DNA from 3 places in the Streptomyces sp. NPDC048516 genome. Region 1 is predicted to be linked to each of the others. Evidence: riboswitches for the same ligand, from Rfam matches in the RefSeq annotation. Region 1 holds a riboswitch; each other region holds the start of a gene.
The links. Region 1 has a riboswitch for thiamine pyrophosphate ahead of ACGFR7_RS17830 (thiamine ABC transporter substrate binding subunit). Riboswitches for the same ligand answer to the same signal wherever they lie in the genome.
Positions count from the first base shown of each region.

Region 2: linked by a shared signal. The riboswitch ahead of thiC (phosphomethylpyrimidine synthase ThiC) and the one ahead of ACGFR7_RS17830 (thiamine ABC transporter substrate binding subunit) in region 1 are both predicted to bind thiamine pyrophosphate.
Region 3: linked by a shared signal. The riboswitch ahead of thiO (glycine oxidase ThiO) and the one ahead of ACGFR7_RS17830 (thiamine ABC transporter substrate binding subunit) in region 1 are both predicted to bind thiamine pyrophosphate.

Region 1 covers NZ_JBICWS010000008.1:91,943-99,107, forward strand. Annotated here, with positions in the region: gene ACGFR7_RS17810 (LOG family protein) at 1-256, shown strand, start outside; gene ACGFR7_RS17815 (hypothetical protein) at 473-1,402, shown strand; gene ACGFR7_RS17820 (ABC transporter ATP-binding protein) at 1,585-2,658, opposite strand; gene ACGFR7_RS17825 (ABC transporter permease) at 2,659-4,389, opposite strand; gene ACGFR7_RS17830 (thiamine ABC transporter substrate binding subunit) at 4,365-5,447, opposite strand; TPP riboswitch at 5,552-5,672, opposite strand; gene rlmN (23S rRNA (adenine(2503)-C(2))-methyltransferase RlmN) at 5,706-6,812, opposite strand; gene ACGFR7_RS17840 (hypothetical protein) at 7,042-7,165, shown strand, end outside.
Region 2 covers NZ_JBICWS010000004.1:454,052-461,216, reverse strand. Annotated here, with positions in the region: gene ACGFR7_RS11665 (metallophosphoesterase) at 1-1,052, shown strand, start outside; gene ACGFR7_RS11660 (hypothetical protein) at 1,283-2,167, shown strand; gene thiC (phosphomethylpyrimidine synthase ThiC) at 2,329-4,113, opposite strand; TPP riboswitch at 4,107-4,263, opposite strand; gene ACGFR7_RS11650 (YibE/F family protein) at 4,295-5,737, shown strand; gene ACGFR7_RS11645 (SsgA family sporulation/cell division regulator) at 5,992-6,414, opposite strand; gene ACGFR7_RS11640 (IclR family transcriptional regulator C-terminal domain-containing protein) at 6,518-6,901, opposite strand; gene ACGFR7_RS11635 (DUF5326 family protein) at 7,152-7,165, opposite strand, start outside.
Region 3 covers NZ_JBICWS010000007.1:41,467-48,631, forward strand. Annotated here, with positions in the region: gene pknB (Stk1 family PASTA domain-containing Ser/Thr kinase) at 1-1,453, opposite strand, end outside; gene ACGFR7_RS15985 (thiazole synthase) at 1,728-2,582, opposite strand; gene thiS (sulfur carrier protein ThiS) at 2,592-2,819, opposite strand; gene thiO (glycine oxidase ThiO) at 2,816-4,069, opposite strand; TPP riboswitch at 4,067-4,179, opposite strand; gene ACGFR7_RS16000 (NAD(P)/FAD-dependent oxidoreductase) at 4,335-5,630, shown strand; gene ACGFR7_RS16005 (Rv2175c family DNA-binding protein) at 5,787-6,152, shown strand; gene thiE (thiamine phosphate synthase) at 6,268-6,960, shown strand; gene metF (methylenetetrahydrofolate reductase [NAD(P)H]) at 7,133-7,165, shown strand, end outside.

The DNA.
Region 1 (7,165 bases):
CGTCTTCCTTCCGGGCGCGGCCGGGACCGTACAGGAGATCTTCGACAACGCGACGCCCAACTACTACGGGTCGCGGGGCGAGCCGACCCCGATGGTGCTGGTGAACCGCGAGCACTGGACCGAGACGCTGCCCACCTGGCCACTGCTCCGGGCCCTCGCGGCGGACCGCCCCATGGCGGCCAGGATCGCCCTGGTCGACTCGGTGGACGAAGCTCCCGAGGCGCTGTCCCGCCTCCGGTCGGGGGCCGATTCCTGACCCACCGGCGGTCCCTCGCACGCGCCGTGCCGAAGCCCCGGGCACCGTGCACCGCGCATGGGGCACCGTGCACCGGCGCGGCCTCCCCAGCCGGCCGGACGGCGGGTTCGACCGCCGAGGCAACTCCCGTCCCGAAATGCACGTCTGCCAGGCCGGGCACGTAACAGACGGTTCATGTAACAGACGGTTTCACACAGCGGGCGAACGGAGCTCTTGGTGATCATCGGTCTTCTGACGGCCGTGGCGGCATCGGCCTGCTACGGCACGGGATCGGTCCTGCAGGCGGTGGGCTCGCGCAAATCCGCCCGCCGGGAGGCGGCCGAGGCCTCCACCACCGGTGTCACCCAGCACGGCGGCCCCAGCCTGTCGTCCACCGCGAAGGCGGCCGTGACCTGGGAGTTCATGGTCGGCACGGTGCTGGACTTCCTGGGGTTCGGGCTCGGCGCGCTGGCCGCCCGGCTGCTGCCGCTGTTCCTCTCCCAGACCGTGATCAGCGCCAACCTCGTGATCACGGCGGTGCTGAGCATCAAGCTCCTCGGGATCCGGCTCTCCCGGGCCGAGTGGAGCTCCATCGGCGTGGTGTGCGGGGCGTTGGTGCTGCTGGCCACGGCCGCCGGGCCGGAAGGCAGCGGCCACACACCGATCGCCGCCCACTGGTGGCTGCTCGCCGCTTCCGTCGTACTGATCCTCGGTGGCACCCTGATCGTGCGGCTGCTCGGTGGACGGGCCGCGATCCTCGCGGGCCTGCTCTCCGGTCTGGGCTTCGGGGCGCTCGGGATCGGCGTGCGCGTGCTGAACGGCGTGGACCCCTTCCATCTGCCGTCGCTGCTCGGCGACCCCGCCCTGTACGCGATTCTGGTGGCCGGAATCGGGGGCATGTATCTGCACACCGTCGCGCTGCAGATCGGCTCGGTGAACGGCGCCACGGCGGCGCTGGTGGTGGGCGAGACGGTGGTCCCGGGCATTCTCGGGGTGCTGTGGCTGGGCGACTCCTCGCGTCCGGGCTTCGCCTGGGTCGCCGTCCTCGGGTTCGTGGTGGCCGTGGCGGGCGCCGTCGCGGTCGCCTGGTTCGGCGAACCGGAACCGGGGGACGGGCCCGGCGCGCCGACGGCGGATGAGGCGAAGGCGGAAGTGGCGGCACGCTGACACCCCCCGCACCCCGGGAGCCCAGGGGCGCCCGCTCCGTGTGGCCGGCCCGCGGCATCCGGTGTGACCCGCCCGTCGAGTCCGGCGTGACCCGCCCGTCGAGTCCGGCGTGACCTGCCCGTCGAGTCCGGCGTGATCAGTCCGCTGGCTCCGGGGTGATCAGCCCGTCGTACCCGAGGTGATCAGCCCGTAGTACCCGGCGCGCCCAGCACCACCACGTCCTGGGCGGCGAAGGAGATGCCCACCCGCTCCCCCACCTCCGGCGCGTCCCGCAGTGCGCAGGCCGCTTCCACCTGCGGACCCCCGGCCGGCTGCAGCAGCAGCGCGACATGGGTGCCACGGAAGGTACGGGCCGTGACCGTACAGGGCAGGCCTTCCGGGGCGGCGGTCAGCCGCACCCCGGCCGGGCGGACGAGCAGGCGGCACGGCCCGTCGGCCGTACCGTCCGGGACCGGCACCTTGCCCCAGGGGGTGGCAGCGGCCTCGCCCTGCACCGTCGCCGCGACCACGTTGTCGAAGCCGAGGAAGCGGGCGACGAATTCGGTGGCGGGCCGCTGCCAGACCTCCAGCGGGGTGCCGGTCTGTGCGATCCGGCCGTCCTGCATCACCACGACCCGGTCGGCGAGCGCAAAGGCCTCGCCCTGGTCGTGGGTGACCGCCAGCACCGTGGTTCCCAGTTCGCCGAAGAGGCGGCGGAGTTCGACGACCAGCCGTTCGCGCAGGCCGCGGTCGAGCTGGCCGAGGGGTTCGTCGAGCATCAGCAGGCGAGGGCGGGGGGCCAGCGCACGGGCCAGTGCGACCCGCTGCTGTTCGCCGCCGGACAGGGAGGCCACGGCGCGCCGCTGGGCGCCCGGCAGTCCGACGAGGTCGAGCAGTTCGGCGACCGTGCGCTCCCGCTCGGCGCGTGCGGAACCCCGCATCCGCAGCCCGAAGGCGACGTTGCCCTCGACGTCGTGCTGCGGGAAGAGCTGGTGGTCCTGGAACATCAGGCCGACCCCGCGCCGGTGGGCAGGCACCCCGGACTGCTCCCGCCCCTCCAGCAACACCGCTCCCGCGTCGGCCTGTTGGAGCCCGGCGACCACCCTGAGCAGGGTGGACTTGCCGCTGCCGCTCGGCCCCAGGACGCACACGATTTCGTGCGCGGCGACGTCCAGATCCACCGCGTCCAGTGCGGGGCGCCCCGCCGTGCCGAAGCGGACGGTCACCCCGCCCAGCCGCAGCAGTTCCTGCGCCGTGGTCCCGGCCCGTGCCGTCATCTAGAACTCCCCGGAGTGGTCGAGGGGGCGCAGGCGCTCCAGTACCAGCAGGGCACCGGCGCACACCACCATCAAGAGGGTCGACAGGGCCATCGCCTGCCCGTAGTTGAGCTCTCCCGCACGTCCCAGCAGGCGTGCCACGGCGACCGGCAGCGTCGGCTGGTCCGGCCGCGCGATGAAGACCGTCGCGCCGAACTCACCGAGGGAGACGGCGAAGGCGAAGCCCGCGGCGATCAGCAGGGCCCGCCGCACCATCGGCAGGTCGACCTCGCGCCACACCCGCCACGGCGAGGCACCGAGCACGGCGGCCGCCTCCCGCAGCCGTCCGTCGACCGCCCGCAGGACCGGCAGCATCGTCCGGACCACGAACGGCACCCCCACCAGCGCCTGGGCGAGCGCCACCAGCCACCACGAGGCGCGCAGATCGAGCGGCGGTGTGTCGAGACTGATCAGGAATCCGAAGCCGACGGTCACCGCGGACACCCCGAGGGGCAGCATCAGCAGGGCGTCGAAGCCCCGGACGAACCGGCTCACCAGGGCCGTCCGCCCGGATGGGCCTCTGCTCAGGCGGGGGAGGGTCAGCGCCGCGGCCGCCAGTCCGCCCACCACCAGCGCGATCGCCGTGGCGGCCGCCCCATAGGTGAGGGAGTTCCACAGGGCGTCCAGGGGCGCGACGGCGAAGGTGCTGTCGGCGCTCGCGGCCGACCGCAGCGAGGTGTAGAACACCGCTCCGTAGCCGTCCGGCCCGGCGAACGATCGCTCCACGAGCACGAGGAGCGGCACGATGAGGAGGACGGTGATGACGGCGAGCGTCGCCCACAGCAGCGTCCACTGGCCGCGGCCGCGTGGCCGGTGTGCGGTCTGCGACGCCGGCACGAGCCGCAGGGCGGTCTCCCGGCGGCGCACCGTCCAGGCATGCACCGCCAGCACGCCCAGCACCGCCGCGAACTGGACCATGGTGAGGACGGCGGCCGTCGGAAGATCCAGGAACTCCGCTGTCTGCCGGTAGATCTCCACCTCCAGCGTCGCAAAGGTGGGCCCGCCCAGAATCTGCACCACCCCGAAGGAGGTGAAGGTGAAGAGGAAGACCATGAGCGCGGCGGCCGCGACGGCGGGCCCCAGGGCGGGCAGTGTCACCCTGCGCCAGGCCGCGAACCGGCCGGCCCCCAGCATCCGCGCCGCCTCTTCCTGACGCGGGTCGAGCTGGGCCCAGAGCCCGCCGACGGTCCGGACGACCACGGCGTAGTTGAAGAACACATGCGCGAGCAGGATCGCCCACACCGAGGTGTCCAGGCGCAGGCCCCACAGCTCGTCCAGCAGCCCGCCCCGCCCGGCCAGCGCCAGGAAGGCCGAACCGACGACGACGGTCGGCAGCACGAACGGCACCGCCACCACCGCCCGCAGCACCTGCTTGCCGGGGAAGTCGAACCGCGCGAAGACATAGGCACCGGGCAGCGCGATCAGCAGGGTCAGCCCCGTGGAGGCCGCCGCCTGCCAGACGGTGAACCACAGCACCTGGACGATGTCCGGGTCGCTCAGCACTGCGCCGAACCGGCCCAGCTGCCACTGTCCGCCGTCGGTGAGGCCCCGTCCGACGATCGCCACGACGGGATAGGCGAAGAACAGCGCGAAGAAGGCGAGCGGCACCGCCATCAGGCCGAGCCGCGCCGCCGTTCCCCGCACGGGCCGCGGGCGCCGGCCGCGGACTACTTCAGAACGAGCGAGGACCACTGCTTGATCCACTGTTCGCGGTTCTTGGTGATCGTCTCGGGAGGCAGGGTCGTGGGCTTGTCGATCGTCGTGCCGTACTTGGTGAACAGCTCCGGCACCTTGGCACCTTCGCGTGCCGGGTTGACGAACATCTGCAGCGGTACGTCCTCCTGGAACTTCTTGCTCAGCAGGAAGTCCAGCAGCGCCTTACCGCCCTTCTCGTTCTTCGCCCCCTTGAGCAGGCCGCCGAATTCGATCTGGCGGAAGCAGGTGCCCGCCGCGACCCCGGTGGGCGCCTCCTTGGGCGCGGGCTTCTTGCCCAGCACCTCGGCCGGCGGGCTGGAGGCGTAGGAGACCACCAGCGGCTTGTCGCCCTTGCCCTTGGCCTTGCCGGCCGCGGAGCCCGAGAACCGGTCGTAGTAGGCCTGTTCCCAACCGTCGACGACCTCGACGCCGTTGGCCTTGAGCTTCTTCCAGTAGCCCTGCCAGCCGGACTGCCCGTACTTGGCGATGGTGCCGAGCTGGAAGGCGAGCCCCGGGGAGGAGGTGGCGGAATTCTCCGTCACGAGCATCCCCTTGTACCGGGGCTCGAGCAGATCGTCGAAGGTCTTCGGCGGCGCGGTCTTGTGCCGGGCGAAGTAGCCGCGGTCGTAGTTGACGCAGATGTCGCCGTAGTCGAGCGGGGTGACACGGTGCTCGCCCTTGTCGAGCTGCAGCCCCGCCGGCACGTCCGCCAGCCCCTTGGCCTTGTACGGGCTGAAAATCCCCTCGTGCAGACCGCGCGAGAGCAGCGTGTTGTCGATACCGAAGAACACATCGCCCTGCGGATTTCCCTTGGACAGGATCGCCTGGTTGACGGCCTTCCCGGCATCCCCGCCCTTGAGGATCCTGACCTTGTAGCCGCTCTCCTTCTCGAAGGCGCGCAGGACCGACTTGGAGACGTTGAACGAGTCATGGCTGACGAGCGTGACGGTCTTGGCGTCCGCTCCCCCGCCGCCCGGGGCACCGCAGGCGGCCAGCGCGGACATGCCGACCGCGGCGGCGACCGCCGTGGCGGTGATTCTGCTCGTGGTGCTCACTGATTTCCTCCTGGCTGGCCAGGAAGAGACGCGGCCCCGCCCGGTGTCCGCGACTCTCGGCGTCCGAAGACGCAGGAAGGCGGCCCGGGGCGGGGCGCAAACAGCATGAGTGACGACCGAACTTCCTACCCGGAATGACCCGGGCGAGGTTCAAGGGTCTGCGGGCACCGTAGCTCTACGACGCTTCCGCACTCTCAGCGCTGTGGCGCTCCCCTGTCGGATGATGCATTTGTTCGATCACACAGTACCAGCGGGCGGTCAGCGTTCCGAGGCCGCGAGCTGCCCGCAGGCGCCGTCGATCTCCTGGCCGCGGGTGTCGCGGACGGTCACCGGCACGCCGTGCGCCTCGATGGCCTGGACGAACGCCCGCTCGTCCTCGGGACGCGAGGCGGTCCACTTCGAGCCGGGCGTCGGATTCAGCGGAATGAGGTTCACATGGACGCGCTTGCCCTTCAGCAGCCGTCCCAGCAGGTCACCGCGCCACGCCTGGTCGTTGATGTCCCTGATCAGCGCGTACTCGATCGAGATCCGCCGCCCGGACTTCTCCGCGTACTCCCAGGCCGCGTCCAGTACCTCACGCACCTTCCAGCGCGTGTTGACGGGCACCAGGGTGTCGCGCAGCTCGTCATCGGGCGCATGCAGCGACACCGCCAGCCGGCACTTGAATCCTTCGTCGGCGAACCGCAGCATCGCCGGCACCAGCCCGACCGTCGAGACGGTGATCCCCCGCTGGGACAGCCCCAGCCCGTCGGGCTCGGGGTCGGTCAGCCGCCGGATCGCCCCGACCACCCGCTTGTAGTTGGCCAGCGGCTCGCCCATCCCCATGAAGACGATGTTCGACAGCCGCGCCGGCCCGCCCGGCACCTCGCCGTCGCGCAGCGCACGCATCCCGTCGACGATCTGGTGCACGATCTCGGCGGTCGACAGATTACGGTCCAGGCCCGCCTGCCCCGTTGCGCAGAACGGACAGTTCATCCCGCAGCCGGCCTGCGACGAGATGCACATGGTGACCCGGTCCGGGTAGCGCATCAGCACGGACTCGACGAGCGTGCCGTCGTGCAGCTTCCACAGGGTCTTGCGCGTGGTGTCGTCGTCACACGAGATGTGCCGCATGACCTTCATCAGATCCGGCAACAGCTCGCTCGCCAGCTTCTCGCGCGCCGCCGCCGGGATGTCGGTCCACAGCGCAGGATCGTGCGCATAACGGGCGAAATAGTGCTGCGACAGCTGCTTGGCGCGAAACGGCTTCTCCCCGATCGCGGCCACCGCTTCGCGACGCTCGACGGGACTGAGATCGGCAAGGTGCCGCGGAGGCTTCTTGGCCCCACGCGGCGCGACGAAAGTGAGTTCTCCGGGTGCAGGCATGGTGCGTCCAGTGTGGCAGATCATTTACGGGCGCCCAGGTGGGAGGGGTGAGGGGGCGGTCACCCGCTGTGGCCCCGGTCGCCGGTGACCGGCCTCGCACGGCCCCGAGGCGGCCCAGGACGTCCTCCGGTCACGTGGCGCTGCCGGCGGACCGCGGGCGGCCCGGCCACTGAGGAACGGCTCTTCCCCTGCTCGGGAGGCGATCCCCGGTTGATCTAGCCTTTCGGCGATGCGCATTGATCAGATCGAACTCTGGCTCCGTGAGCATGGCGCGGACGTACAGCCCATGCTCCTGTCTGCCCGGTTCGATGCCTACCTCAGCGCACTCCCGTGGGAAGGCGGCGGCATCGACT
Region 2 (7,165 bases), on a different contig from region 1:
CTGCCGGCCCGCCGCTCCACCTGCCCGCCGGGACCCCGGCCGCGCCTCCTGCCGCTCCACCCGCCGCGCCCCCCGTGGTGTCGCCCGCCGCCCCGCCCGCGGAGCTCCCCGAGGAGTACACCCCGACCGCGCGCGACCTCCCGGTCATCGCGCCCGAGCGCACGGACACCCTCATCGACCGCCCTGCCGTCGTCCCGGTGCCCGAACCGGCCCAGGACCCCGACGCGCCCGAGGGCATGGGTCCGCTGTATGTCGTCGGCGACGTGCACGGCTACTACGACGAGCTGCGCGAGGCGCTGGCCGCCGAGGGCCTGATCGACGCCGACGGCAACTGGGCGGCCGGCAATGCCCGGCTCTGGTTCCTCGGCGACTTCACCGACCGCGGCCCGGACGGCATCGGCGTCATCGACCTCGTCATGCAGCTCTCCGCCGAGGCAGCGGCGGCCGGCGGCTACTGCAAGGCCCTGATGGGCAACCACGAACTCCTGCTGCTGGGCGCCAAGCGGTTCGGCGACACCCCCGTACAGTCCGGCGCCGGCACCGCCTCCTTCCAGGCCGCCTGGCTCCTCAACGGCGGCCAGAAGACCGATATGGACCGCCTGGAGGACCACCACCTCCAGTGGATGGCCCGCCTGGACGCCGTGATGGAGGAGGACGGGCATCTGCTCGTGCACTCCGACACCACCGCCTACCTCGAATACGGCGACTCCATCGAGGCCGTCAACGACACCGTCCACGACGTGCTCACCCGCAGCGACGCGGACGAAGTCTGGGATCTGTTCCGCAAGTTCACCAAGCGCTTCGCCTTCCGCGACGAGGACGGCTCGGACGCCGTACGCGAACTCCTCGACGCCTACGGTGGCGACCGCGTCGTACATGGCCACAGCCCCATCCCCTATCTGCTGGGCGAGGTCGGCGCCGAGGACGGCGAGAGCGAGAGCGTGGCGGTCGAGGGTCCGCATGTCTACGCGGACGGTCTGGCCATCGCCATGGACGGCGGTATCACCATGGCCGGAAAGCTTTTGGTCGTTCAACTTCCGCTGGCCGGCTGAACGTTATCGGGGCAGGCGTACGGAAGGGCGGACGGCGGGCGATGGGCGCACCGCCGGGGGTCGCCACGGGCGGAAACCGGTCGTGGCATTACTCAAATTCCGTAAACTCTCTGTCACCCCGCGCCGCAGTCGCTCTACCATCGGACTATCCGTAGCAGGCTCTCCTCCGTTTCCGCCCACTGCCCGGCCAACGCCGGCCGTACGGCCCTACGGAGCATCGGGGGATCCACATGAACAGCGCTCCGCACCTGCTGAACGAGGACCGCGCGGAATTTGCGCGGATCCTTGATGAGGCGCTGCGTACCGCCGCATACCGCCCGGACGACTTCACCGCCGTCGCGGAAAACCACCTCAACAACGAGCAGTTGCGCACGATGGCGCTCAGCGCGACCACCGCCATCGCCGCGTGCGCCACGGCCGAATACCAACGCTATGTACAGCTCCGCGCCGAGTGGCGCGCACCGACGCCCGTGCCGCCCCACGTCGCGGCGGGCGACGAGGAGCAGAGCCTGGAGGCCGACGGGAGTCCAGGACCGGCCGGCGCCACGGCCCTGGGCGGGGCCGAAAACACCGGCGCCGGGCTCACCGCCATGGTCGCCGTCCTCGCTCCCGTCCTCGCCGGCATCGCCGCGGTGCTCTTCCTCCTCATCGGTTATGTGCTGCGCGCCATCAGCCCCGACAAGTCCTTGGCGCAGCCACTGGTCAACGTCGGCTGGATCTTCGCGGCACTGACCGCCGCGGGGACCCTTGTCGCGATGGCCGGACTGCTCATCACGGCGCTGCGCAATGGTTCGTCGCCCCAGGCCGCCAGAGCCGACGAGCTGGGTGAGGCGCTGGACCACGCCCGTGAGGTGTGGCGCCGTGCCCTCCTGGAGCGCGGTGTGCTGCCCTTTCTCCGCGAGGCCCTTGCCGACCCCGCGGCCACTCCGGACGACGACCCGGCACGCTATGTCCCCCGCCGCACTCCACCGCCCGAGAGCCGGATCCCCACGCTCGGCTACACCCGCCCCGAGTTCACCAGCCCCGACAGCGGCTCCTCGGGTTCCCGGCCGCGCTACTCCAGCCCGGATTTCACCAGCCCGGATTACGGGGGGCCCGACCACCAGGCGGATTAGTGCCCGGGGTGGCGGCCCGGCGCCCTGCGGGTCACCGAAGGGCGCTCAGGATGCCGCACCATGGGCAGGCGGAAGGCCCCCGCCTTTCGGTGGGGACCTTCCGCCAGAGGTGGCAGAAGGAGCGAGTCCGGGCGTCCGATGGAGCGACTCCCGACGGTGGGCTACTCCGCGAGCGGCAGGTACACGCGGTTGCCTGCGGCCGCGAACTCCTTCGACTTCTCGGCCATTCCGGCCTCGGGGTCGATCGCCAGGTCACCCCCGTGTTCACGGCGGATGTCCTGACTGATCTTCATCGAGCAGAACTTCGGGCCGCACATCGAGCAGAAGTGGGCCGTCTTCGCCGGCTCGGCAGGCAGCGTCTCGTCGTGGAAGGCGCGCGCGGTGTCCGGGTCGAGGGCCAGGTTGAACTGGTCCTCCCAGCGGAACTCGAAGCGGGCATCGGAGAGCGCGTCATCCCATTCCTGGGCGCCCGGGTGCCCCTTGGCCAGGTCTGCCGCATGAGCCGCGATCTTGTACGTGATGACGCCGGTCTTGACGTCGTCGCGGTCCGGGAGGCCCAGATGCTCCTTGGGCGTGACGTAGCAGAGCATGGCGGTACCCCACCAAGCGATCATCGCCGCTCCGATACCGGAGGTGATGTGGTCGTAGGCGGGCGCGATATCGGTGGTCAGGGGGCCGAGCGTATAGAACGGGGCCTCCTCGCAGATCTCCTGCTGGAGGTCGATGTTCTCCTTGATCTTGTGCATCGGGACATGCCCCGGGCCCTCGATCATCGTCTGGACGCCGTGCCGCTTGGCGATGGTGTTCAGCTCGCCGAGCGTACGCAGCTCCGCGAACTGCGCCTCGTCATTGGCGTCCGCGATGGATCCGGGGCGCAGGCCGTCACCGAGCGAGTAGGTGACGTCGTACGAGGCGAGGATTTCGCAGAGCTCTTCGAAGTGCGTGTAGAGGAACGACTCCTTGTGGTGCGCCAGGCACCAGGCCGCCATGATCGAGCCGCCGCGCGAGACGATGCCGGTCTTACGGCGGGCCGTCAGGGGGACATAACGGAGCAGCACACCGGCGTGCACCGTCATGTAGTCGACGCCCTGTTCGGCCTGCTCGATGACGGTGTCCTTGTAGATCTCCCAGGTCAGCTCCTCGGCCTTGCCGTCAACCTTCTCCAGTGCCTGGTAGAGCGGCACGGTGCCGATGGGGACGGGGGAGTTGCGCAGCACCCATTCGCGGGTGGTGTGGATATTGCGCCCGGTGGAGAGGTCCATGACCGTGTCGGCACCCCAGCGAGTCGCCCAGGTCATCTTCTCCACCTCCTCCTCGATGGAGGAAGTGACCGCCGAATTGCCGATGTTGGCGTTCACCTTCACCAGGAAGTTCTTGCCGATGATCATTGGCTCGATCTCCGGGTGGTTGATGTTCGACGGCAGCACCGCGCGTCCGGCCGCGATCTCGTCGCGGACGAACTCTGGGGTGACGTTCTCGCGGAGGGCGACGTACTCCATCTCCGCGGTGATCTCGCCACGCTGGGCGTAGGCGAGCTGGGTGACCGCGGCGCCGTCACGGCCGCGGCGCGGCTGACGGGGGCGGCCCGGGAAGACCGCGTCGAGGTTCTTGAGCCCGCCGCGCGGCGAGGTGTGCTTGAGGCCGTCGTCCTCGGGCCGCGGGGGGCGCCCCGCGTACTCCTCGGTGTCGCCGCGAGCGATGATCCAGTTCTCCCGCAGCGGCGCCAGACCACGGCGGACGTCGGTATCGATATGCGGGTCGGTGTACGGCCCTGACGTGTCGTAGAGCGTCACGTCCTTGCCGTTGGTGAGGTGCACCCGCCGGACCGGGACCCGAAGATCCGGGCGCGATCCGGAGACATAGCCCTTGTGCCAGCCGATCTGCGGCTCACCGCTGCCGTCGGCACCGTTTCCGTTTTCGGGCGTGCGTGCATCCTGCAGAGTCATGAGACCCAACTCCCTACGCCGGCATTACCCGGTAACAGGTTCAGCGGTCGACGCAGCGGCTTGCGTCCATGGGCGTTTCACGTGAAACGCCGCTGGGACGAAGGTCAGCGCCCTCTCAGCCCGGTGCTCCGAGCTCCCGCGATTGCAAAGGTGGCACCACGGTAGCGGCCGATGCGGCGGAGTGAACAGGGGGCCCCGGAGTTCTTGCAATGATCGGGCGGTGAGCCCTCACGAGTCCCACCACCCTTCCGCCGTGCACTCACACGCGCACGGCCACGGCCCTGCCGCGCCCGTCTCCCGGCATCTGCGCAAGGTCATCGCGGCAGTACTGATCCCCTTTGCCGCCGCGGTAGCGGTCGGTCTGGTCGTGCTCTGGCCAGGCGGCGCGCCTGGCCATAAGCCGTCCGGGGTCGGCTTCGACCAGCCCACGGAGCAGGCCAGAGTCGTCAAAGTGGCGGAGGTGAACTGCGCGGACGTCCATGCCGAGCAGCAGCCCCAGCCCTCCTCCCCGACGGGACAGCCACCGGCCGGGGGAGGGACCAAGGGCAAGCCCTGTCAGCAGGCGACGATCAAAGTCACCACGGGAGAGAACGCGGGACGCACGTTCCAGGCGGTGGTGACGCCGGACGCCCTACGGCACTACACCACCGGCCAGGAGGTGGTGGTGGCGTACTCCCCCAAGGCGCCGAAAGATCTGCAGTATGCGGTCAGCGATGTCGACCGGACGCTCCCGATGTGGGTACTGGCCGCCCTCTTCGCGTTCGCGGTGGTCATCGTCGGCCGACTGCGTGGAGTACTGGCGCTGGTGGCACTGGCGGCCAGCTTTGTGGTCCTGACGCTGTTCATCCTCCCGGCGATCCTGCAGGGCTCCAACCCACTGGTGGTGGCAGTGGTCGGGGGAAGCGCGATCATGCTGATCGCGCTGTACCTGTGCCATGGCCTGACGGCCCGTACATCGGTGGCCGTACTCGGCACCCTCGCCTCGCTGCTGCTGATCGGGCTGCTCGGGTCGGTGTTCATCAACTGGGCGCTGCTGACCGGTAATACGGACGACACGACGGGGCTGGTGCACGGCCTGTACCCCGATATCGAGATCCGCGGCCTGCTGCTCGCCGGGATCATCATCGGGTCTCTGGGGGTGCTCGACGATGTGACGGTGACGCAGACCGCTGCCGTCTGGGAACTCAAGGAGGCCGACCCGTCGGCCGGCTGGCGCAAGCTCTACGGCGCCGCGATGCGGATCGGCCGGGACCACATCGCGTCCGTCGTCAACACCCTTGTGCTGGCCTACGCGGGCGCCGCACTGCCGTTGCTTTTGCTGTTCTCGATCGCACAGAGCGGCGTCGGTACGGTCGCGACGAGCGAAGTGGTCGCGGAGGAGGTCGTCCGCACACTCGTAGGCAGCATCGGGCTGGTTGCCGCAGTGCCGCTGACGACGTTGCTGGCGGCACTGGTGGTCTCGGCGGACCGGATGGGGCCGGGCATGCCGGGCGACAGCGGGCCGGGAGTCGTCCGGCAATCCGGGGCGGGTTCCGGGGACGTGGTGGGTGCCGGCATGGCGACCGGCGCCGCGGAGAGCCGCCCGGGCCGTCGCGGGGGACGCGGCAGGCGCCGTAAGCGGTGACGGAGCTGCGGGGACGGCTTCCGTCCCCGCACGGGCGAGAGGAGCGGGGACGGGCGGGCGGAGGGCAGCGACCGGCAGGCAGCGCGACAGGGGCACGGGCAGGGAGGGGCACGGGCAGGGAGGGGCACGGGCAGGGAGGGGCACGGGCAGGGAGGGGCACGGGCAGGGAGGGGCACGGGCAGGGAGGGGCACGGGTACGCGGCGGGGCCTGCGTACCCGTAGGGCGTCGGCGCGGACGCGGCGACCGGGGCGGGTCAGCCGGCCGGTGCCTCCGTGAGGATGCGGTCCAGTACAGCCTCCAGGGTGTCGCAGACCTCTTCCTTACCCAGCGGTACGAGCCGGTCCGTACGGTCGAGGAAAGCGACCAGTGGCGCCGCACTGACCCGGAACAGCGCGCGCTCGGGGCCGACTTGAAGGCTGATGAAGACATCACTGAGGTGCGCGGGGGAGGCCGGCTCGATACGCACATCCCCCTCACCGGACGGCCGGCTCAGCCCGTCCAGCAGCAACTCTCGACCGAACGCCCAGGTCACGGGCGCGTCGCCGGGCAAATCGAAGGTGAGGCGGACGGCGTACGGATCGGCGCTGGCGAAGTCCAGCTCCACCGGAATCCGGAACGCGAGCTCTTCCGAAACGACGAAGCTCATGATCACTTCTGCCTGAACTGTGTCGGTCATCAACCACTGCCCCGCACTTGATCGGAGATGGCCGGGAAACATCCCCGTGGCCCTATTGGCGCCATCGTCTGCCACGCGCAAGCAGATCACAAGGAGTGAGTTTTCAGATACTGACAGAGAAGGCGAGTGTCGTTAGTGCCGACTCCGCCATTTTTCGTAGTCGGTCTGTAACGGACCGCAATCGATGCAGTTCGTCCGCGGACGGGGAATCCGCCGGCACCGAGACGGCCGCCTCGACCTGGGCAGGGAGGGCCGCGCACGCCGTGCCCAAGGCATATTCCCGATACGTGAAAGCCCGATGATTACCACGCACCGTATCCGCGGGGTGCAGCAATTCGTCCACAGATGGCACGGAAAAGGTCGATATCGACTGGACGGCACGGTGCGCCGGACGCTCTCCGCTTGATGCCCCGTCAAACCATGCGAGCGGATATTGCCCGATCGCGCGGCCGAGTGTGGTGACACGGAAGCCCGCCCACGACTCCACCGGCGGCCGCTGCTGCCGTGGGCGACCGCCACCGCCCCGACATCACCCTCCCGGTGGACGGCGAAGTGGACGGCGGTGCCGACGCGGGTCCGCCCCGGCCCGCCTTCGCAGACCCTACGGTCCCCTTGCCGGCAACCGGCCCGGAGCCGGATACCGACAAGGGCAGCGGACGGATTCGCTGTTCACGATTGCCAATGCCGAACGCCCGAGCCCGCTCACCGCGGGGCCGGCCGGCCGGCGGCCCTGCCTCTTACCAGTCGCTCT
Region 3 (7,165 bases), on a different contig from region 1:
CGGCGCCCGGCACCAGCCCGCGGTCGCGCAGCTTGCGCTTGGCGTCGGCGACCGGGGTGCCGGACAGGTCCGGGACGCTGACGATCTCCGGCCCGCGGGAGATGGTGAGGGTGACCGTGTCGGTGCCACGGATCCGCTTGCCGTTCTCCGGATCCACCTTCATGACGTGGCCGCGCTGCACGTTCGAGCTGAAGTCGCGCACCACCTTCACGCCCAGGCCGTCGTCCCGCAGGGTCTTCTCGGCCTTGGCCTGTGTCATCTCCAGCACCGCGGGGACGGTGGTGAACTGGCCGGAGTTGATGTACCAGACGCCCGTACCGACCCCGAGGACCAGCAGGACGGCCGCGATGACGGTGGCGAGCCGCCGCCGGCGGAGCCCGCGGCGGGGTGCCTCCTCGGCGGGCACCGGGCGCAGCCGGGTGGTCTGCTCGGAGGCCGTCGGCACCTCCAGCCGGCTGGTGCGGTTCAGCTCCGTCTCGCCGGCCCCCGGCAGCGGCGGCTGTATGCCATCGGTGCGGGGTATCACGTCCGTACGCTCGAAGCCTTCACCCGAGCTCCCCGGGGCCAGGTCCCTGGCCTCCGGCGGCACGATGTCCAGCTGGGCGTCGGTCAGCTGTGCCCGGGCCTCCTGCGCCCGGGACAGCAGCGCCACCGCGTCCTGCGGACGCACCTGCGGTTCGCGGGCACAGGCCAGCGCGACCAGCTCGTCCAGCTGCGGTGCGAGACCGGGCACCAGGCCGGACGGCGGCAGCACGTCCTCGTGCAGATGCTGGTAGAGGATCTGCGCCACGGTGCCGCCGGTGTGCGGCTTCCCGCCGGTCAGCATCTCGTAGAGCACCACACCGCAGGCATAGACATCGACCCGGGCGTCCGCGGTGCCGTGCTCCAACTGCTCGGGGGCGAGGTAGGAGACGGTGCCCAGGACGGAGCCGGTCGAGGCGGTGGTGTTGGTGTCCACCGCCCGCACCAGACCGAAGTCGGCGACCTTGACCCGGCCGTCGTCGCCGATCAGGACGTTCTCCGGCTTCATGTCGCGGTGCACCAGCCCGGCGCGGTGCGCGGCCCCCAGGGCGGCCAGGATCGGTTCCAGGATGTCCAGCGCGGCCCGTGGCTGCAGGGCGCCCCGCTCGCGCAGCACGTCGCGCAGCGTGCAGCCGGCGACGTACTCCATGGCCAGATACACGTACGTACCGTCCGTGCCCTGGTCGAAGACGCCCACCACATTCGAATGCGACAGCCGCGCGACCGACTTCGCCTCACGGATGAAGCGTTCGACGAACGCCCCGTCCGTGGCGAGCCCCGGGTGCATCACCTTCAGCGCGAGCACGCGGTCGAGCCGGGTGTCCATGGCCTGGTAGACCGTGGCCATACCGCCTGCGGCGATGCGCGCCTGGACGCGATAACGGCCGTCGAGCAGCTGGCCCACGAGCGGGTCCTGAAGGGTGGTATCCACGGCAGAAGAGTCTATGGCCTATGGGCCGCCTCCCACGATTTCGGCCTCCCCGCCGTGGTTGTCGCCCGCTTCGGGGCCCGCTGCGCGGTGCCACCGCCGCCCGCCTGCGGCGGGGGCGGGTCCGCTGCGCGGCGCTTTCGGGCTGCGGTGACGGGCCTGAGGGGCAGGGGTGGGGGAAGAAGGGCCGTGGGGTGTGCGTGACGGGTCGGGTGCGGCTCGTGGGCATGGGGCAAGGCAGGGCGGCACCACAACGGCGGGCAGCCGAAACGTGGGGCTAAAAAGCCGGCCGCTCGGGGTCGAAGGCGGCCACACCGTCCGTCGGTGAGGAGGCCAGCGCGAAGTGTCGCTGGGGGATGCGCCCCGCGCGGTACGCCAGTCGGCCCGCCGTCACCGCGTGGCGCATGGCGGACGCCATCAGCTCCGGCTCCTGGGCGCGGGTCACCGCGGACGCCAGCATCACGGCCGCGCAGCCCAGCTCCATGGCCAGTGAGACGTCCGACGCCGTGCCCGCGCCCGCGTCGAGGATGACGGGGACGCCGGCCCGCTCGGTGATCAGCTGGAAGTTGTGCGGGTTGCGGATGCCCAGGCCGGAGCCGATCGGCGAGCCCAGCGGCATGATCGCGGCGCAGCCCACGTCCTCCAGCTTGCGGGCCAGCACCGGATCGTCGTTGGTGTAGGGCAGCACGGTGAAACCGTCGTCCACCAGGGTTTCGGCGGCGTCCAGCAGCTCGATCGGGTCGGGCAGCAGGGTGCGCTCGTCGGCGACCACCTCCAGCTTGACCCAGTCCGTGCCGAGCGCTTCCCGGGCGAGCCGGGCGGTGAGCACGGCTTCGCCCGCGGTGAAGCAGCCCGCGGTGTTCGGCAGCACCTTGATCTTGTGCCGCTCCAGTACGGAGAGCACCGAGCCCTGCACGGTCGGATCCAGCCGCCGCATGGCGACCGTGGTCAGCTCCGTACCGGAGGCGAGCAGTGCCCGCTCCAGGACGTCGAGGCTGGGTGCGCCACCGGTCCCCATGATCAGGCGGGACGCGAAGGTGGTGCCGGCGAGGGTGAGGGGGTCCCCGCTCGCGGCGAAGTCGCTGCCGGATGCGGCGGGGGCCGTTCCCCGGAGCGCTGCGGTGTCGGTCATGTCTGCGGATCAGCCTCCCTGGACCGCGGTGAGCACCTCGACGCGGTCGCCGTCGGCGAGCCCAGTGGCGGACCACCGGGTACGGGGCACCACGGTCTCGTTGACCGCCGCGGCCACCCCGGCGGGTGCCTGGGACAGCGTCGCGACGAGCCGGTCGAGGGTGAGCCCGCCGGGGATCTCGCGGGTCTCCCCGTTGACGGACACCGAGACGGTGGGGGTGGGTGGGGCGGCGTTCATACGGGCTGCTCCTGTGGGGCACGGGTGCGCTCGGACCCCGGCGCGGCGATGGGGGTCCCCCCGTGCCGTTCAGGCGTGGGGGAGAAGCGCGCGGGGGAGAAGGGGCGGGCCTCTTCGGGAAGGAGGCCGGTGGCCAGTACCTCGGCCATCGCGTCACCGGTGACGGGGGTGAGCAGCACCCCGTTGCGGAAGTGGCCGGTGGCGAGGTGGAGGCCGGGCAGGGCGGTCGGCCCGAGCATCGGGGCGTTGTCGGGGGAGCCGGGGCGCAGACCGGCGCAGGTCTCGACGAGCGGCAGCTCGGTGATGCCGGGGACCAGTTCGTGGGCGTCGCGCAGCAACTCGTAGACGCCGCCGGCGGTCACGGTGGTGTCCCAGCCCAGCTCCTCGCTGGTGGCGCCGACGACCAGTTCGCCGTTCTCGCGCGGGACCAGGTAGAGCGGGCCGCCGCGGACGACCGCCCGTACGGTGCGGGAGAGGAAGGCGGGGCTGCCGGCGGGCATCTCCGGCAGCCGCAGCCGCAGTACCTGGCCCTTGACCGGCCGCACCCGGGGCAGCACCTCGCCGGGCACGCCGGCGAGCCGGCCGCTGTGGCTGCCCGCGGCCAGCACGACCTGACCGGCCGGCACCCGGGTCCCGTCGGCGAGTTCCGCGCCGGTGGCACGGCCGCCGTCGACCGTCAGCCGCACGGCCGCGCTCCGGTGGAAGGCCACCCCGGAGCGCACACAGGCGGTCAGCAGCGCGCTCGCCAGCCGGCGCGGATCGACCTGATGGTCGCCGTCCACCCGCAGCCCGCCGCGTACCCCGGGGGCCAGCATCGGCTCCAGGCGCCGGCACTCGCGCCCCGTGAGCCACTGTGACTCCAGTTCCGAGCGGATCTGCAGGGCGTGCAGTTCGCGCAGATGGGCGCGGTCGTCGGCGTCCAGCGCGACGGCCAGGGTGCCGCACCGCCGGTAGCCGACGGCCTGGCCCGCGGCCTCCTCCAGCTCTTCGACGAACCGGGGGTAGCGCCGGGCGGAGGCGAGGTTGAGGCCCAGCAGGGTCTGCTCGCCGTAGTGGAGCTCGGTGACCGCGGCCAGCATCCCGGCCGCGACCCGGGCGGCGCCGCCCCCGGGTGAGGGGTCGGCCACCGCGGCGCTCAGCCCGCGTACGGCCGCCCGCCAGGCGGTGACCAGGCCGATGATGCCGCCGCCGATGACCAGCACATCAGGGCTCTGCGGGGTGGGTTGTGATCGTGTGGCAGCTACGTGCATGGGTGTCCAGCCCCTCCCTTCGCCGGCATGACCCGGATCAGGTTCGTACGGTCGGAGGCCGGTCAGCCTCCCTCTCAGCCCGGTGCGTCCGGGCTCCCGCGAGTGCGTGTATCCGTCACCCTAATACGGGGCCGCGAGGCACCGTAAGGCAGCGCCGCGGCCTCCCGGGGGCCCGCGCCCCGGGCCGCCCGGACGGTGACGCTGTGTCAGAGATCTCCTTGCGCGCTGCTGCGAGCCGCCTCACACCCCGTCCTAGAGTGATCGGGTGAGCGAGCAGAGCAAGTCCTCCCAGGCCCCTGACCGCACGCCGCACGTCGTGATCGCCGGCGCCGGAATCGCGGGTGTGCAGACCGCCGTCGCCCTGCGCGAACAGGGCTGGCCCGGCGCGATCACGCTCCTCGGCGACGAGCCCCACCAGCCCTACGACCGTCCCCCGCTGTCCAAGGCGGTACTGCTGGGCAAGGCCGAGGGCTCCACCTTCGACGTCGACTTCGCAGCGCTCGGCATCACCCTCCACCTCAGCCGCCCGGTCACCGCCCTGGTGCCGGACGCCCATGTGATCGAGACGGCCGAGGGCCCGGTCCCCTACGACTACGCGGTCCTGGCGACCGGCGCCGACCCGGTCGTGCTGCCCGGCAGCGAGGGACTGCCCGGCGTCCATCTGCTGCGCACCCTGGACGACGCCAAGCGGCTGCGGCCGGTGCTCGCCGCCCAGCACGAGATCGTGGTCGTCGGGGCCGGCTGGATCGGAGCCGAGTTCGCGACCGCGGCGCGCGAGGCGGGCTGTGCGGTCACCGTCGTCGAGGCCGCCGACCGCCCGCTGGCCGGTGCGCTGCCCGCCGAGGTCGCCGCCCATATGACCGGCTGGTACGCGGACGCGGGCGCGGAGCTGCGCACCGGCGCCCGGGTCGCCTCCGTCACGGCGGGCGCGGTCACCCTCGACGACGGCACGGTGCTGCCCGCCGACGCGGTGGTCATCGGGATCGGCGCCCGCCCCGCGACCGGCTGGCTGGCCGGCTCGGGCGTCGAGCTCTCGCCGCGGGACGGCTCCGTACTGGCCGACGAGCAGCTGCGCACCTCCGTGCCCGATGTCTATGCGGTCGGCGACTGTGCCTCCTTCCCGTCGGGCCGCTACGGCGCCCGCCTGCTGATCCACCACTGGGACAACGCCCTCCAGGGCCCGCGCACGGTCGCCGAGAACATCGCCCGCGGCGAGGCGGAAGGGGTGGCCTACGACCCCGTTCCGTACTTCTGGTCGGAGCAGTTCGGCCGGTTCGTGCAGTACGTGGGCCACCACGGGGGCGCCGACGAGCTGGTCTGGCGCGGTGACCCGGCCGGGGCCGCCTGGTCGGTGCTCTGGCTGCGCAGTGAGGGGGGTCTGCGCGAAGCGCCGTCGGACCGGGGCGGTGGTGGGCGACGGGAGGGCAGGCTCGTCGCGCTGCTGGCCGTGGGGCGGCCCCGGGACCTCGCCCAGGGGCGCAAGCTGATCGAACGGGGCGTGGCCCTGGACCGGGAGCGGGCCGCGAATGCGTCGGTGCCGCTCAAGGCCGCGGCGCTGTAGGCGGGCGCGGGCTCCGGGAGCCGGGCGCGGGGCGCCCGGGAGCGCGGTGACCGGCGGTGGCCGGCCGGGCGCCGGCCGTCACCCTCCGGTGTGCGGCAGGCCTCCGATGGCGATGCCCGGCTACCGGCTGTCAGTGGGAGGTGGCAGGCTTGTCCTGTGACCGAGATTGACGCAAACATCGATGGACTCGTCCCCGCCTGGCTCACCCTCCCCGACATCGCCGAACAGTTCGGCGTCGAGGTGACGCGGGTCCGGCAGCTGGTCAAGGAGGGCCAGCTGATCGCGGTGCGCCGCGGCGAGAACCGGGCGCTGCACGTGCCCGCCGATTTCATCAAGGACGACAAGGTGGTCAAGGGCCTCGTCGGCACCCTCACCCTCCTCAAGGACGACGGTTTCACCGACGAGGAGATGCTGGAGTGGCTGTTCACCCCGGATGAGACCCTGCCCGGCACGCCCGCCCAGGCGCTGCGCGAGAATCGCGGCACGGAGGTGAAGCGCCGGGCCCAGGCGCTCGCCGTCTGACGCCATGACGCGGCCCGCACTTCGGCAGCCGCATCAGCATCCGTAACCGCATCCGCGGGGCGTACGGACCGGAAGGCCCGGCCCGTACGCCCCCGACCTGGGGGGAAGCCGCCCGATGACCACCGCACGCCCGGCTCTGTCCGATGCCAGGCTCTACCTCTGCACGGACGCCCGCCGGCGCCAGGGCGATCTCCCGCAGTTCCTGGACGCGGTGCTCGCCTCGGGTGTGGACATCGTCCAGCTGCGGGACAAGGGCATGGAGGCCGGCGAGGAGCTGCGGCATCTGGAGGTCTTCGCGGACGCCTGCCGGCGGCACGGCAAGCTGCTCGCGGTCAACGACCGCGCGGATGTCGCCCACGCGGCGGGCAGCGATGTTCTGCATCTCGGGCAGGGCGATCTGCCGGTCCCGGCCGCCCGCGCCCTGCTGGGCCCGGACGTCCTCATAGGCCGCTCCACCCACGCCGAGGCCGAGGTGGACGCCGCACTCACCGAACCGGGTGTGGACTACTTCTGCACGGGCCCGTGCTGGCCGACCCCCACCAAGCCCGGCCGCCACGCCCCCGGCCTCGACCTGGTCCGTTACGCCGCGGCCCGCGCTCCCGAGCGCCCTTGGTTCGCGATCGGCGGGATCGATGCCGGAAATCTGGACGAGGTGCTGCAGGCGGGCGCCCGCCGGATCGTGGTGGTCCGCGCCCTCACGGAGGCGGACGATCCGGGAGCGGCGGCCGCCGCACTGGCCCGGCGCATCCGGACCTGGGACGCCCCGGACACCTCCGCACCGTCGCGTCCGGCCCGCGCGGCCGGGTGACCGGGCACCGGGTAACCAGGTGACCTGCGTCACTGTGCGCGGTACCGGGAGCCGGCGGTCTCCTGACGCCCGGGCGACGGGAAAATGTCCACCCAGTGGACATCAACCCGGCCAACCAGGCATTACGCCCGACGCGGTTGGTGTGGGCCCGGCCGGTGGTTAACCTGCCGGTATGGCCCTAGGTACAGCTTCCACCAGGACTGAT